2 regions of the uncultured Zoogloea sp. genome follow, and region 2 is predicted to be linked to the other one. Evidence: predicted binding sites of a transcription regulator. Region 2 holds the regulator's gene; the other holds the start of a gene.

Region 1 (7,016 bases), on a different contig from region 2:
ACGCGGGCCGCGCCAGCTGCACCCACGCCGCCACGCCCCGCTGGGCGCCGACGAGGGGCAATGTTCCCTGCACGAGGGCCACCAGCAGGGCCAGGACGAGGGCAAAGGAGCCGATTTCGGGGATCATGGTTTTTCTGGTGAGGAGATGGGAGTAAGGGGTGAGGCGTGACGTGGTGATCAGGCGAGTCGGGAGCCCACAAGGCTGAAGGAAGGCCTCCTGACTCCTCTCCCCTCACTCCTCACGGTTCTTCTCACTGCTTCAAAGTTCGCGACGCCTCGTGGGCTTTGTCCACTGCGGCCTGGGCTTCGGGCGGCATGTAGTTCTCGTCGTGCTTGGCGAGCACTTCGGTGGCGGTGAACTGGCCATCCGGCCCCAGGCTGCCCTGGGCGACAACGCCTTTGCCCTCCGAGAAGAGGTCCGGCAGGATGCCCTTGTAGGTGACGGGGATTTCCTTGGCGGTGTCGGTGACCACGAAGCGGGCGGTGATGTCGGTGCGCTGGAGGCTGCCTTCCTTCACCAGCCCGCCGACGCGGAAGGCACGGCCCTTGGGGGCTTCGCCGCTGGCCACCTGGGTGGGCGTGAAGAAGAACACCAGATTGCTCTGGAAGGCGTTGAGCACGAGGGCGGCCGCGATGCCGAGGGCGGCGAGGCCGCCGATGATGATGGCGAAGCGTTTCTGGCGTGGTTTCATGGTTGCTTGAGTCTGCCGGCGATCGGGCGGATGGGTTTGATTCAGTGTTGGTCGTCGCGATCGGCCGTCAGTTCCCGACGCAGGATACGGCGGGTGTCGACAAGGCGTCTGCGGACGAGCACGACCTCGATCAGCAGGGCGGCGGCGGTCACGCCGAAGCTGCCCCACACGTAGAGGCCGTAGCCTCCCATGGCAAAGAATTCGCTGGCGCTGCCCCAGTTCATCGCTGCATCTCCGGCAGTTCGGCCACCCAGGTGGTGTGGCGTTCGCGCTCCAGGATGATCGCCCGCACCCGGTAGAGCGCGATGGCGATGCTGTACATCCAGAAGGCCAGGGCCATCAGCAGCATGCCCCACAGCATGGTGGTGGCCATGGTGGGCGCCTTGGTGAGGGACACCGACGCGCCCTGGTGCAGGGTGTTCCACCACTTCACCGAGAAATAGATGATCGGCACATTGACCACGCCCACCAGCGCCACGATGGCCCCGGCCTTGTCGGCCCGGCGCGGGTCGTCGATGGCGGCGGTGAGGGCGATGTAGCCGATGTACAGGAAGAACAGGATCAGCTCGGACGTGAGCCGCGCATCCCACACCCACCAGGCGCCCCACATGGGCTTGCCCCACAGGGCGCCGGTCCACAACGAGATGAAGGCGAACAGCGCGCCGGTGGGCGCCAGGGCCGAGCTCATCATGCCCGACAGGCGGGTGTTGAACGTGATGCCGATGGCCGCCCAGAAGGCCATCACGCAGTAGATGAACATGGACATCCACGAGGCCGGCACGTGGATGAAGATGATCCGGTAGCCCTCGCCCTGCTGGAAATCGGTGGGGGCGACGAAGAAGCTGATCCACAGCCCGGCGGCGGCAAGCGCCGTGGCAAGCGCGGCGAACCACGGCCAGGCCTTGCCGGCGAGGGGATAGAAGCTGGCCGGCGAGGCGAACTTGAACCAGTTGATGAAGCGCTGACTCATGGGGATGAATCCGAAAAAGGGTGTGGCGGCGCTATTCGAGGGCGATGCGCAGGGCGGCGGTGGCGGCCCACGGGGCAAAGAACACGCCGAGCGCCAAGAGGGCGCCCAGCAGCGACAGGTGTCCGCCCACGCCGAGCCCGGCCATGTCGGCCTCGACCGCGCCGGCGCCAAAGATCAGGGCCGGAATATACAGGGGTAGCACCAGCAGCGACAGCAGCACGCCGCCACCGCGCAGGCCCAGGGTGAGGGCCGCGCCGATCGCCCCGATGAGGGACAGCAGCGGCGTGCCCAGCAGCAGCGACAGCATCAGGATGCCCAGCGAGCGGGCGGAGAGATCGAACTGGATGCCCAGCACCGGCGCCAGCAGCACTAGCGGCAGCCCGGCGGTGAGCCAGTGGGCGAGGGTCTTGCCCGCCACCAGCAGGGCCAGCGGCGTGGGCGACAGGGCCATCTGCTCCAGCGTGCCGTCGGCGTGATCGGCGGCGAACAGGCGGTTGAGGGACAGCATCGCCGCCAGCAGCGCCGCCACCCACAGCACGCCGGGCGCGATGCGGCGCAGGAGCGCGGTCTCGGGCCCGATGCCGAGAGGGAACAGGCTCACCACGATCATGAAGAAGAACAGCGCGGTGAACACCTCGCTCTTGCGGCGGGCGGCCAGCAGCAGGTCGCGGCGGACGATGGCGAAGAAAGCGCTCATGCGCCCAGCCTCAGGCTGGAGGGCGTGCCGCCCAGCTGCACCGCCTGATGGCTGGTGAACAGGAGCATGCCGCCGCGGGACAGGTGCTCGTCGAGGATCTCGCACAGCTGGCTGACGGCGGCCACGTCGAGGGCCACGAAGGGCTCGTCGAGGATCCACAGCCGCGCCTGGCTGCACAGCAGGCGGGCCAGCGCCACGCGGCGCTTCTGGCCCTGGGAGAGCACCCGGGTGGGCAGATCCTCGCGGCCCTTCAGGCCGATCCGGCGCAAGGCGGTGAGGGCGGTGTGCTCATCCAGCGGACGGCCGGCCACGGCGGCGGCGGTCTGGAGGTTCTCGAGGGCGGAGAGGTCGTCCTTGATGGACGGGGCGTGGCCCAGGTAGAGCAGGCGGGCGTGGAACTCATCGCGCACCTCGGCGACTGGCTGGCCTTCCCATTCGATGCGTCCGTCCGCTGCCGGCGCCAGCCCCGCGACGATGCGCAGCAGGCTGGTCTTGCCGGCCCCGTTGGGGCCTTCCACCTGCAGCCACTGGCCCTGGGCGACGGCGAAGTCCACAGCGGAAAACAGACGGCGGTCGCCGCGATCGCAGGCAAGACCGTGGGCAGTGAGCATCGGAGGGTTTGAGAGTCGGAGTCGGCGCATTCTGCCCGACCGACCCGGGCGGGTAAACCGGCTCGACCCTTCCTTTCCATGCCCGTTGGCTGGCTCAGGTGCGGAACTGGGCGGCGAGGGCCTGCAGCTTGTTGGCGAGGTGGCCGATCTGGCGGGCTTCGGTGGCCGACTGGCGGGCCATGTCGGCGTCCACTTCGGCGTTCTCGGCCACGGTTTCCATCTGGTCGGCGATGTGGCGGGTGGTGGTGCTGCTCTCGGTGAGGGCCGCGCCGATCTGGTGCATGGCTTCGCCAGCCTGGACGACGGAGGTCTCGACCGAGGCCGCCACGTCACCGGCGTGCAGGGCGTCGCGGGCGCCGGCGGCAACCTGGCTGCTGCCGGCGGCCACGTCGCTGGCCACCGCGTCGCTCACCGACTGGATGCGCTGGATCACCGCGGCGATCTCCTGGGTGGAGCTGCCGGTGCGCTCGGCCAGTTTGCGCACCTCGTCGGCGACCACCGCGAAGCCGCGGCCCTGTTCGCCGGCCCTGGCTGCTTCGATGGCGGCGTTGAGGGCGAGGAGGTTGGTCTGATCGGAGATCTCGCGGATCACCTTGACCACCCGGCTGATCTCGGCCGACATGTCGGCCAGTTCGCCGATGCGGGATTCGGTGCTGGCCACCGCGCGGGCAGCGTTGCCGATGGTCTCGGCGGCGCCGCGGCTGATGGTGGCGCTGTCGCGGGTGGTGGTGATGGCGTGCTCGGCGGCGCCGAGGGCCTCGCGGGCGTTCTCGCTCATCGCGTCGCTGGCGACCGACAGCTCCTCGACCGCCGCGGCGATGGTGGAGATGGCGGACGACTGGGTGGTGGTGGCGTCGACGGTGGCCTCGCTGGCGCTGGCCAGGCGGGCGCTGGAGTCGGCCAGCTCGCGGGCGCTCTGCTGGATCAGGCTGATCGCCTCGTGGAGGCGGTTCTTGAGTATGGCCACGTGGGTGAGGATCTCGCCGATCTCGTCGCGGCTGCCCGGGCAGATGGGCAGGGACAGCCGCCCGCCGGCCACGGCGGAGACCATCTCGCGGGCGCGGGCGGCCTGGCGGGCGGTGCGGGCCAGCAGGCCGGCGCCGAGGATCAGGCCAAGCACCACGGCGCCCAGCCCAAGGCCCAGGCTGCGCCGGATGCCGGCGTCGGATGCTTCCTTCAGCTCGGCCAGCAGGTGAGGCGAGGCTTCGTCGAGGCGCTTGATCTCGGCCAGCAGGAGGTCACGCATCTCCCGCCATTTCGGGGTTTCCTCCTTGTTGAGCATCGCCCGGGCTTCTTCGCCCTGGCCATTCTTGACGAGGGCGAACAGCCGGTCGTGGATCTGCCGCTGCTCGCGGCGCAGATCCTCGATGCGCGCCGGCAGGCCGGACGTGAAGGTCTGCTCGTCGAGGCTGCGCGCCTTGCCGGCCACACTTTCGAAGGCCTCGGCAGCCTTGGTGTAGTTCTCGTAGGCCTTGGGGTTGGCCGGGTCGAGCATGGCGTTGCGCAGGGCCTGACCCATCTGCAGGCCCTGGGCGTACATGCTGTAGAAGTCCACCCGGCGGGCGCCGTCGTGGGCGATGTGCGCCTGATAGCGGGCCTCGATCTGGCGGGCCGAGCGCTGGCTGTCGGCCAGGGTGGCGGCGAGCAGGACCATCACGATGACCATCACCCCGAGCAGGCGGCGGCCGATGGGCATGTTGTCGATCCGCGCCATGCCCCGCTCGATGACGCCGGCCACGCCGGTACGGCGCACCTTGCCCTCGTGGAGCCGGATCGACGGATCGCGCTGCATGCGCTGGTAGAGCGCCTCGGCGGCCTGCACCTCGCCGGCCGCCGGCTTGACCCGCACTGACATGAAGCCGCCGTCGGGCTTGGGCGTGATGGCGGCGCGAACCCAGTAGAAGTCGCCGTTCTTGCAGCGGTTCTTGACCAGCCCGGACCACGGCCGGCCGCGCTTGAGGGTGACCCACAGGTCGCGGAAGGCCTCGCCGGGCATGTCCGGGTGGCGGACGATGTTGTGGGACTGGCCGATCAGTTCGTCGCTGGAAAAGCCGCTGATCGCCACGAAGTCGTCGTTGACGAAGTTGATCCGGCCGGCATCGTCGGTGTGCGAGATGATGGCGATGTCGTCGCCGAAAGTCTGTTCCTTGCCGGTAACTGGCCCGTTGTTACGCATCTGATGAGTCTCCCCGTCGCCCTGGCGTGTGTCGCCTTGTTGACTGCTATTTCGGCGGGAAGGAAGAAAACCTCAGCAAATGTGTGGTTATTTTTTGTACAGGGGCATGGGTGCGGCGCGGTCTTGCGCCGGCGGGCGGACGAAATGAAACGGCCCTCCGGGAAGGGAGGGCCGTGGCGGGGGAGGGTGGGCCTAGTGGCGGGCGGTGCTGGCGAAGCCTTCAGGCATGACCGCTGCCGGTGGCACGGAGACGGCCGGGGCGTCGCGGCGGGCGCGCTGTTCGGCGTCCGCTTCGCCGATCTCGAGGATCTCCATCACCTGCCGGGCCAGGCTGCGGCAGGCGTTGCCGAGGTTGGAGGGCAGGCTGTCGGGGATTTGCTTTTGCAGCAGCAGCTTGGATGCGGACAGGCTGGCCACCGGGTGGAGCAGGCGGTCGCGGTATTCGCCGAGGAGCTGGGCCACGCTGCGGTCGGCGGCGTCGCGCTGCCAGGCGTTGGTGGGCCACTGGGACGGCAGGGCGTAGGCGTGGGGGAAGGTCTGCAGGTCACCGAGGGTGGTGCGCAGGTCTTCGTGGGAATCGCGGAAGGGCACGATCACGATGTCGGAGAGGCTGTCGAGCAGGCGATCCACCTCGGCCCGGTTGCCGCCGCCGTCGATCACGCCGACCCAGCCTTCCATGGTGCGCAGCTTGGTGACGATCTTCTGGAGTGCCTCGGGGGTGCGTCCGTCGGCGGTCACGTAGCGGCGGCCGTCGGGCGAGAGCGGTTCGCGGTGGGTGTCGGTGAGGACGCAGGCCGAACTCTGGCCCAGCAGGCCGAGGCCCTGGCACAGCATGTGCGACAGGGTCGTCTTGCCGGTGCCGCCCTTGTTGCCGATGACGCAGATGATGCGGGACATGGTGGAAATCCTCTCGCTGAACGCAAGGCGCGATGACGCCATTATTCCTTGCTTAACGGCAGGGCGAGGGGCGGAATTGAGGGGGGATTCGACCGCTTATCGGCGCCCAAAAGCGTTTGACGCCAAGGGCTTGGGCGTCGGCTCGTGGCCGGCGGGGCGATAGCAGTAGAGCCGCGTGTGGCGGCTGTCGGGCACTTCGATCACCTGCTCCGGATCGACGCCCTCGACCGGGAAGCTGTTGCTCACCAGCAGCGCGCCGGGGCGCAGTTCGGCGCGGGCCTTGTCCCACACCGCGTTCATCGGCACGGGCGACAGGAAGGCATACACCAGATCGTAGTCGCCCCAGGGCATCTTGAAGAAGTCGCCCCGGGCCAGCGCGATGTTGTGCTGGTGGCGGGCCAGGATGCGCGACAGCAGGTAGGGCGCCGGGGCCGATTCGACGCCTTCGCAGCGGCAATCCGGCCGCAGTCGGGCCAGCGGGCGCAGCAGCGAGCCGGTGCCGCTGCCCAGATCGAGCACCGACGGCGGCCGATCCCGGCGCAGCAGGCCGGCCACCGCCTCGGCGGTACGCGGGTTGGAGAGGAACAGCGGCACCTGGGTGCGGAAGCTGCTCCAGTAGATCAACGCGAACGCCACGAAGGCCGCCAGATACCAGCCCGGGGCGATCTGCAGCGCCAACGCCCCGGCCACCACCGGCATGAATCCCAGGTGAATCCAGCGCCACCAGCGGGCGCTGCGGAGCAGTGTGGCGATGCCCGCGGCGGCGACGGCCTGGACGGTGACCACCGGCCACGCGCCGGGCGGCAGCAGCCCGGCCCGGCCCGCCGCGTAGGCAACAGCCACCCCGCCCAGCTGCGAAAGCAGGGCCTTGAGGGCGGGCGGCAGGGCGAAGGGGGACACATTGAGCATAGACGGGCATCGTGCGTGTTGCTCGAGGTGTGGGCGTACGGGCTGGTTGATGCTCCGTTGCAGT
Region 2 (7,016 bases):
GGAAGACCTCCACCTGCCCGACCGGGACGCGCTCCTCGATCAGGCGCTGCGCGAACTGCCGGCCAACTCGCCCTTTCGGCTCGACCCCCTCGAAGCCGGCCTGATGATGGCCAACGCGGGGCAGACCGGGGTGGCCCAGCTGCGCGGAGGGCTTTGAGATGCTGCACGCCTCCGATCAGGCCGCCGGCCTTCGCCGCCTGTTCCGCCGCACCCCGTCGGCCGTGGTGGCCTTGTTCACCTCGGGCCGCTCGCCGCGGGACCTGGCTGTCCAGACCCTCACCGCCCTCACCGAAGGGGCCCGCCGGGTGGTGGCCATCGACGAACACGCGCCCGACCGCGGCTCCCTGCTGGCGGCCTTCGGCTACCCCGACGGCGGCGACCTGCTGGGCGCCCTGCAAGGGCAGCACGACGTGACCGAGACCATGCGCGAAGTGGCCGACGGGCTGTGGGTCGTGCCCGCTGCCGCCACCGTGCTGGCCGTGCCGCTCCTCGACGAAACCCAGCACGCCCGCCTCGAAGCCGGCATCGCCGAACTCCAGCGCCGTGCCGACCTGCTGGCGATCCACACCGTCGGCGACGTGCGCAGCCTCACTCCCTTCGCCCGCGCTGCCGGCCGTCGCCTGCTGGTGGTGGAGGCGAGCGGTGTGGGTGCTCGCGGTGCCTGCCAGTGGATCAAGGGCCTCGCCGCTGCCGGCGCCGGATCACTGGAGATCGCCGTCAGCGGCGCCCGCGACCGGGCCGACGCCACCGCGCTCTTCGCCAGCCTCAACGACTTCACCGCCCGTCACGTGGGGCTGCCCCTGGTGTGGCGCGGCGAGGTGGAGCGCGACCCCCTGGCCGACGCCATGACCACGCCCCTCGGTGCCCGTCATCCGGCCGAGGGTGCCCAGGCCTTCATCCGCCGTCTGCGCGCCTGGTCGTCCCAGGCCGGCGTGGCTGGTTGAAATCGGCAAAAAGTGAAATTGTGAAATCTTGTGTCGTCGGCTGCATGAAAGCCTATCGTTGCCGATGAGTAGTGTGAGCGCCGCGCGACTCCAAAACCCGACCAGAAAGCAGACGAAAGATGTACACCGCTTCCGGCACCCTCGATAAAGAGCAACTCGTCGTCCAGTACGCGCCGCTGGTCAAGCGCATTGCCTATCACCTGATGGCCAAGCTGCCGGCCAGCGTGCAGGTGGAAGACATCATCCAGAACGGCATGCTGGGCCTGCTCGACGCCATCAACCGCTACGAAGAAGGCCTCGGCGCGCAGTTCGAGACCTACGCGGTGCAGCGCATCCGCGGCTCGATGCTCGACGGCCTGCGCGAGAACGACTGGCTGCCGCGCAGCCTGCGCCGGGACATGCGGCGCATCGAGGCGGCGGTGCATCAGCTCGAACAGGCCAACGGGCGGCATCCGACCGAGGCCGAGCTGGCCGATTCCCTTGGCGTGCCCCTGGCCGAATACCAGCACATGCTGCAGGAGGCTCGTGGCTACCAGCTGGTGTACTTCGAGGATTTCAGCGGCGAGGGCGACGACGACTACCTCGAACGCCACATCACCCTCGAGGGCAATGACCCGCTCACGCTGCTCCTCGACAGCAACATGCGCGACGTGCTGATCAAGGCCATCGACGACCTGCCCGAGCGGGAGAAGACCGTGATGGGCCTCTACTACGAACAGGACATGAACCTGCGGGAAATCGGCGAGGTGCTCGGCGTCTCCGAATCCCGCGTGTGCCAGCTCCACAGCCAGGCCATCGCCCGCCTGCGCTCGCGCATCTCCGGCGCGATCCAGACGGCGCCCAAGGCCAAGGGTGAGGGCCGCGGCCGCGGCCGTCGCCCGGCCGCCGGCTGAACCGGGCCCGGGGCGTTTCCATGGACAGCATCAGCCTGATCGGCATCACCCTCGCGCTGGCCGCGATCCTCGTCGGGCAGGTGCTCGAGGGTGGTCACGTCGGCTCGTTGATCCAGCCGACGGCCTTCCTCATCGTCATCGGCGGCACCCTCGGCGCGGTGATGCTGCAAAGCTCGCTCAAGGTCTTCCGGCTGGGCATGCAGATGGTCCGCTGGGTCTTCGTGCCGCCCAGGCTGGATCACGATGCGCTGATCGCCGAGGTGGTCCGCTGGAGCAACGTGGCCCGCAAGGAAGGCCTGCTGGCCCTCGAAAGCCAGATCCCCGCCATCGACGATCCGTTCATCCAGAAGGGCCTTCAGCTGCTGGTGGATGGCGTCGAACCCGATCGCCTGCGCGAGGTGCTCGAGGTCGAGATCGACACCTGGGAAGGCCAGATGAAGCTGGGCGCCAAGATCTGGGAAGCCGCCGGCGGCTACGCGCCGACCATCGGCATCCTGGGCGCGGTGATGGGCCTCATCCACGTGATGGAAAACCTCTCGGATCCCTCCAAGCTCGGCTCCGGCATCGCGGTGGCCTTTGTGGCGACCATCTACGGCGTCGGCTCGGCCAACCTGATCTTCCTGCCTGTCTCGAAGAAGCTGCTCGGCGTGATCGGCACCCTCACCTCAATGCGCGAGATGCTGGTGGATGGCCTGGTCGGCATTGCCAACGGCGACAACCCGCGCATCATCGAGAGCCGCCTCAAGGGCTACGCGGGGTAGGCCATGGCGCGGCGCCGCAAGCACGAGGACGAGCACGAGAACCACGAGCGCTGGCTCGTCTCCTACGCCGACTTCATCACCCTGCTGTTTGCCTTCTTCGTGGTGATGTATTCGCTCTCGTCCATCAACGAGGGCAAGTACCGGATCATGTCCGATTCGGTGGTGAACGCCTTCCGCAAGCTCGGCGTGCAGTCCAACAACGCCCAGATGTCGTCCGCCCCGATTCCGTCGATCCGCCCAAGCAGTCCGCCGCCCAGCCCCGAAGTGGAAGAGGCGCGCAAGGCCAAGGCCGAGCGGGTCAAGAACATGGCCGAGGAGATCCGCAAGGTGCTCGCCCCACTGGTGGCCGATGGCCAGGTGCGGGTGACCGAGGGCGCCTTCGGCATCACCGTCGAGATCAACGCCAGCGTGCTGTTCAACCCCGGCGAGGCCCAGCTCGGTCGCGATGCCGTCACGGCCCTGCGGGCGGTGGGGCAGGTGGTGGCGCCGGCTGAGTTTCCGATCACCGTCGAAGGTCACACCGATACGATTCCCATCGCCACCGCGGCTTTCCCCTCCAACTGGGAGCTCTCGGCCGTGCGGGCGTCGAGCGTGGTGCGACTGTTTGTGGAAAGCGGCGTACGGCCAGCGCGGCTGACGGCTGCCGGATACGGCGACCAGCGTCCGGTGGCCGACAACCTCACGCCCGAGGGGCGGGCCCGCAACCGGCGGGTGACGATCCTGATCGAATCGCGGGTGGTCGAGCCTGAGGTGCAGCCGAAGGTGAGGGCGTCCGGCATCGCCGATTCGATCCTGCCATCCGATGCGGCACCGCCGGTGCCGGTTGCGCCCGAGGCCGAAGCAAAGCCCCAGCCGGCGCAGTAGGGCTAGGCTCCGCGTCTTGCCGCGCCTGGACGCAACAACGCCGGGCGGCGATCAAACCCGAGGCTGGATGAAATTGCTGAAGACGATCCGCCGGGCGGATCAGACCGAACCGAAGTGGCGGCTGCCGGCAGTGGGGCGGGACTGACCGTCCGGGCCGTAGATCTGCGGGTGTTCCGCGGCGGCGAGGAGGGTCGTGAGGGCCTGCTGGTTGTTCTGCAGGCGCTGGGTGATCAGCTGGCCATTGACCCGGTTGCGTTCCTTGGCTTCTTCGGCCAGGGCAACCACGTCTTCCCAGGCAGTGAGGGCCTCGGGATTGCTGGCGAGCACGATGCGGATGTTCTCGTTCGTGACCTTCGCGCCGAGGCGGGCAAACATCACCACCCGGTCGTCGGACAGGCGCTGGAGGGCGCGGTAGAGCGCGGTCTTTTCTTCGGCAAGCAGAGCGAGTGCGTCAATCTGGCTGTGCACCAGCAAGGCCTCTTCCCGCTCAAGCAGGGCGACGAAGCCGCGCATGCCGCGGCGCTCGTCCTGGATGAGCTGGGCAAGGCGAGCGTGGAAGCCGGGATCGACGGCCATGCCCGCTTACGCCTTGGCGGTTTGTGCGTTCAGCATCTGACGCACGCTGTCGATGAGGCCGTCGGCCACCTTTTCGGTGTCCACCTTGAAGCGCCCTTCGCTCATCGCCTGTTTGATCTCGTCCACCTTCGCGCTATCCACCACGGGGGTGTTGGCGATGGTTTCTTCCATCTGCTGCAGGCGTGCAGAGAGGGACGACAGTTCGACCCGTTCGCCACCCGCGGAATCCTGAGTCTTCGGTGATTCCTTGGCAGCACGTGCGCGGCCTTCGCCGGACGGCAGATTGCTGGTCGCTTTGACAGAGTTATCGATCTTCACGGCATTGCCCTTTCATCCATAAGTCGACTGGGTATACGACTCGTGGAGATGAAACTTTAACCCATTGGAGTCCTTCGGGATGGGTGCGGTTTCATGGCAGCGTGATTTCGACTACGCCTCCGCTGCGGGCGATGCCCCGCACGACCTGCCCGTTCGACAGGCGCACCTGGGCGGCCTGGCCGTTGGCGGCCGAACTGAGGGCCACGCCGTCGTTGGCCACCTGGAATCCGGCACCGCCGGAGACGACCTTGACCGGCTGGCCCTGCATTACCGCCGGCTGCTGGCGCAGGTGGCTGGCGGTCAGCGGACGCCCCGCGCCGAGGCTGATCCGCGCCGCCTGGCCGATGGCCTGGGTCGGGTCGGTGATCACGTCGGCGGCCATCGCGGTGAGTTCGCCCGATTCGACGCGCAGGTCGCCCGGGCTGACGATCTGGCCGGCAGCCAGCGGCCCGTTGGTGACCACGTAAGGGCCCTTCACGCGCACGTCGGCCGGCACCCACGCCGACCAGCTCACTGGCGCCAGACAGCGCACGCCCACCGAGATCCGCCCCCAGGCCCGGCCGTTGGGCGGCAGGAAGGCTTCGAGCTGCAGGCAGGGCGCAAGCTGGTTGTCGGCGCTGAACTCGCCCACCTGAATGCTCACCTCGCCCGACAGGCTGCGGGTCTGCGTGGCCAGGAAGCGGCCCACCTCGGCGCGCACCGGCGCGGCGTCCTGGCGGGCGAAGGCCGGCGTGGCGAGGCAGAGCAGCACGAGGAGGAGGGGAATCAGGCGGGTCACGGCGCGGGCGTGGAGAAAGTCGATGGCGCCATTGGAACATGTGGGCGCCTGCTCCGGCGGCAGAAACAGAGACGCTTTCCCGGCCTTATTCGGGCAGGCCGGCAGGTGTGCCGGCGGGGCGGCAGGTGCCGGCAAACTTTGCCGCTGCGGCAGGGGCAGGGAGGCAAAACCCGGAGCCAGGGATGGGAATTGGGGCGCGAATTGCCGCCTGTTCGGCCCATCGACGGGGCCGGGCGGCTCATAAGATGACTGGCACGGAAGCTGCAAAGGTGTAGCTGCCAGCCAGTCTGCAAAAACTTACGGCGGACACGGCGACAAACTTGAGGACTTGGCAGAGATGACGAACCGACTGGACGAAACGCTGCGCTTCCACCAGACCGCACTGAACGCCCGTGCTTACCGCCAGCAGGTGATCGCCTCCAACATCGCCAACGCCGACACGCCCAACTTCAAGGCCCGTGACGTGGATTTCCGCGAAGCCCTGGCGGGTGCCCTCGGCGGCGCGACCAGCGGCCTGCCCCTCAAGACCACCGCCAAGCGCCATATCGCCGGCGGCGCCGCCAGCCCGCTGGAAGCCAGCCTCAAGTACCGCACCGAAGAGCAGGGCGCGGTGGATGGCAACACGGTCAATATGGACACCGAACGCGCCGCCTTTGCCGAGAACTCGGTGCAGTACCAGGCCAGCGTGACCTTCATCAACGGCCTGCTGCGCTCCATGCAGATGGCCGTCCAGGGCCAGTAAGGAGATCGCCATGAGCATGCTCAACGTCTTCCAGGTGGCCGGTTCGGCGCTCCATGCCCAGTCGATGCGCCTCAACACCACCGCCAGCAACCTGGCCAACGCCGACAGCGTGGTGGGTGCCGACGGCCAGCCCTACAAGGCCAAGCAGGTGGTTTTTGCCGCCACCCCGATGCCCGGTGCCGGCGTGGCCGCCCAGGGCGTGCGGGTGACCCAGGTGGTCGAGAGCGCCGCCCCGATGCGCATGGTGTACGACCCGAAGAACCCCGCCGCCAATCCCGAGGGCTACGTGACGATGCCCAACGTGAATGTGGTCGAGGAGATGACCAACATGATCTCCGCGTCCCGCGCCTATCAGACCAACGCCGACATGATGGGCACGGCCAAGAGCCTGATGGAAAAGACCCTCGCCATCGGCCAGTAACCAGACACCGAAAGCTGAACAATCATGAGCACCGTCAATTCCACCGGTTCCACGACATCCGCCGACGTCATCGCCGCGCTGCAGAAGGGTTCCAGCTCATCCGCGTCCAAGACCGACGCAGCCCAGAGCCGCTTCCTCAAGCTGCTCACCGAGCAGCTCAAGAACCAGGACCCGCTCAACCCCGTCGACAACGCCCAGATGACCTCGCAGATGGCCCAGATCGAGACCGTCAATGGTCTCGACAAGCTCAACACCACCCTCGCCTCGATGCTCCAGAACAGCCAGTCGGGCGAGGTGCTGCAGGCCGCGGCGCTGGTCGGCAAGGGCGTGATGGTAGCCGGCAACAACCTCAGCCTCACCAGCGGCAGCAAGACCTACGGCGGCTTCGAGCTCGACAGCGCGGCCGACAAGGTGACGGTCACGATCAAGGATGCCAACGGCCTCGAAGTACGCAAGCTCGAGCTTGGCGACGCGGACGCCGGCGTGCACAACTTTGCGTGGGATGGCCTCTCCACCAATGGCGCCCAGGCTGCCAGCGGCAACTACACCATCAGCGTGGCCGCGACCCGGGGTGACACCACCCTGAAGCCCGTCGTGCTCCAGATCTCCACGGTGAACAGCGTCCTGCGTACCAGCAGCGGCAGCGTGTCCCTCGACGTGGGCAGCGGTCTGGTGAGCCTCGCCGACATCAAGCAGATTCTCTAAGCGGAGACAGAAAA

The links. The regulator FliA, encoded in region 2, starts transcription of late flagellar genes. The targets are predictions, from matches to a motif close to CTAAAGTTNNNNNNNNNNNNGCCGNTA.
Region 1: the regulator FliA is predicted to act here: its motif matches at 5,196-5,222, upstream of Q0672_RS09140 (PAS domain-containing methyl-accepting chemotaxis protein).

What each region holds. Positions count from the first base shown of each region.
Region 1 is NZ_CALAYQ010000071.1:6,725-13,740, forward strand. It holds gene Q0672_RS09110 (heme lyase CcmF/NrfE family subunit) at 1-127, opposite strand, end outside; gene ccmE (cytochrome c maturation protein CcmE) at 252-692, opposite strand; gene ccmD (heme exporter protein CcmD) at 734-916, opposite strand; gene ccmC (heme ABC transporter permease CcmC) at 913-1,662, opposite strand; gene ccmB (heme exporter protein CcmB) at 1,694-2,359, opposite strand; gene ccmA (cytochrome c biogenesis heme-transporting ATPase CcmA) at 2,356-2,970, opposite strand; gene Q0672_RS09140 (PAS domain-containing methyl-accepting chemotaxis protein) at 3,065-5,146, opposite strand; gene Q0672_RS09145 (hypothetical protein) at 5,339-6,043, opposite strand; gene Q0672_RS09150 (trans-aconitate 2-methyltransferase) at 6,140-6,952, opposite strand.
Region 2 is NZ_CALAYQ010000070.1:32-7,047, forward strand. It holds partial or broken gene flhF (flagellar biosynthesis protein FlhF) at 1-157, shown strand, start outside; gene Q0672_RS08860 (flagellar FleN) at 159-944, shown strand; gene Q0672_RS08865 (RNA polymerase sigma factor FliA) at 1,064-1,837, shown strand; gene Q0672_RS08870 (flagellar motor protein) at 1,858-2,598, shown strand; gene motD (flagellar motor protein MotD) at 2,602-3,462, shown strand; gene Q0672_RS08880 (flagella synthesis protein FlgN) at 3,562-4,038, opposite strand; gene flgM (flagellar biosynthesis anti-sigma factor FlgM) at 4,045-4,356, opposite strand; gene flgA (flagellar basal body P-ring formation chaperone FlgA) at 4,448-5,134, opposite strand; gene flgB (flagellar basal body rod protein FlgB) at 5,472-5,876, shown strand; gene flgC (flagellar basal body rod protein FlgC) at 5,887-6,297, shown strand; gene Q0672_RS08905 (flagellar hook assembly protein FlgD) at 6,322-7,002, shown strand; gene Q0672_RS08910 (flagellar hook protein FlgE) at 7,016-7,016, shown strand, end outside.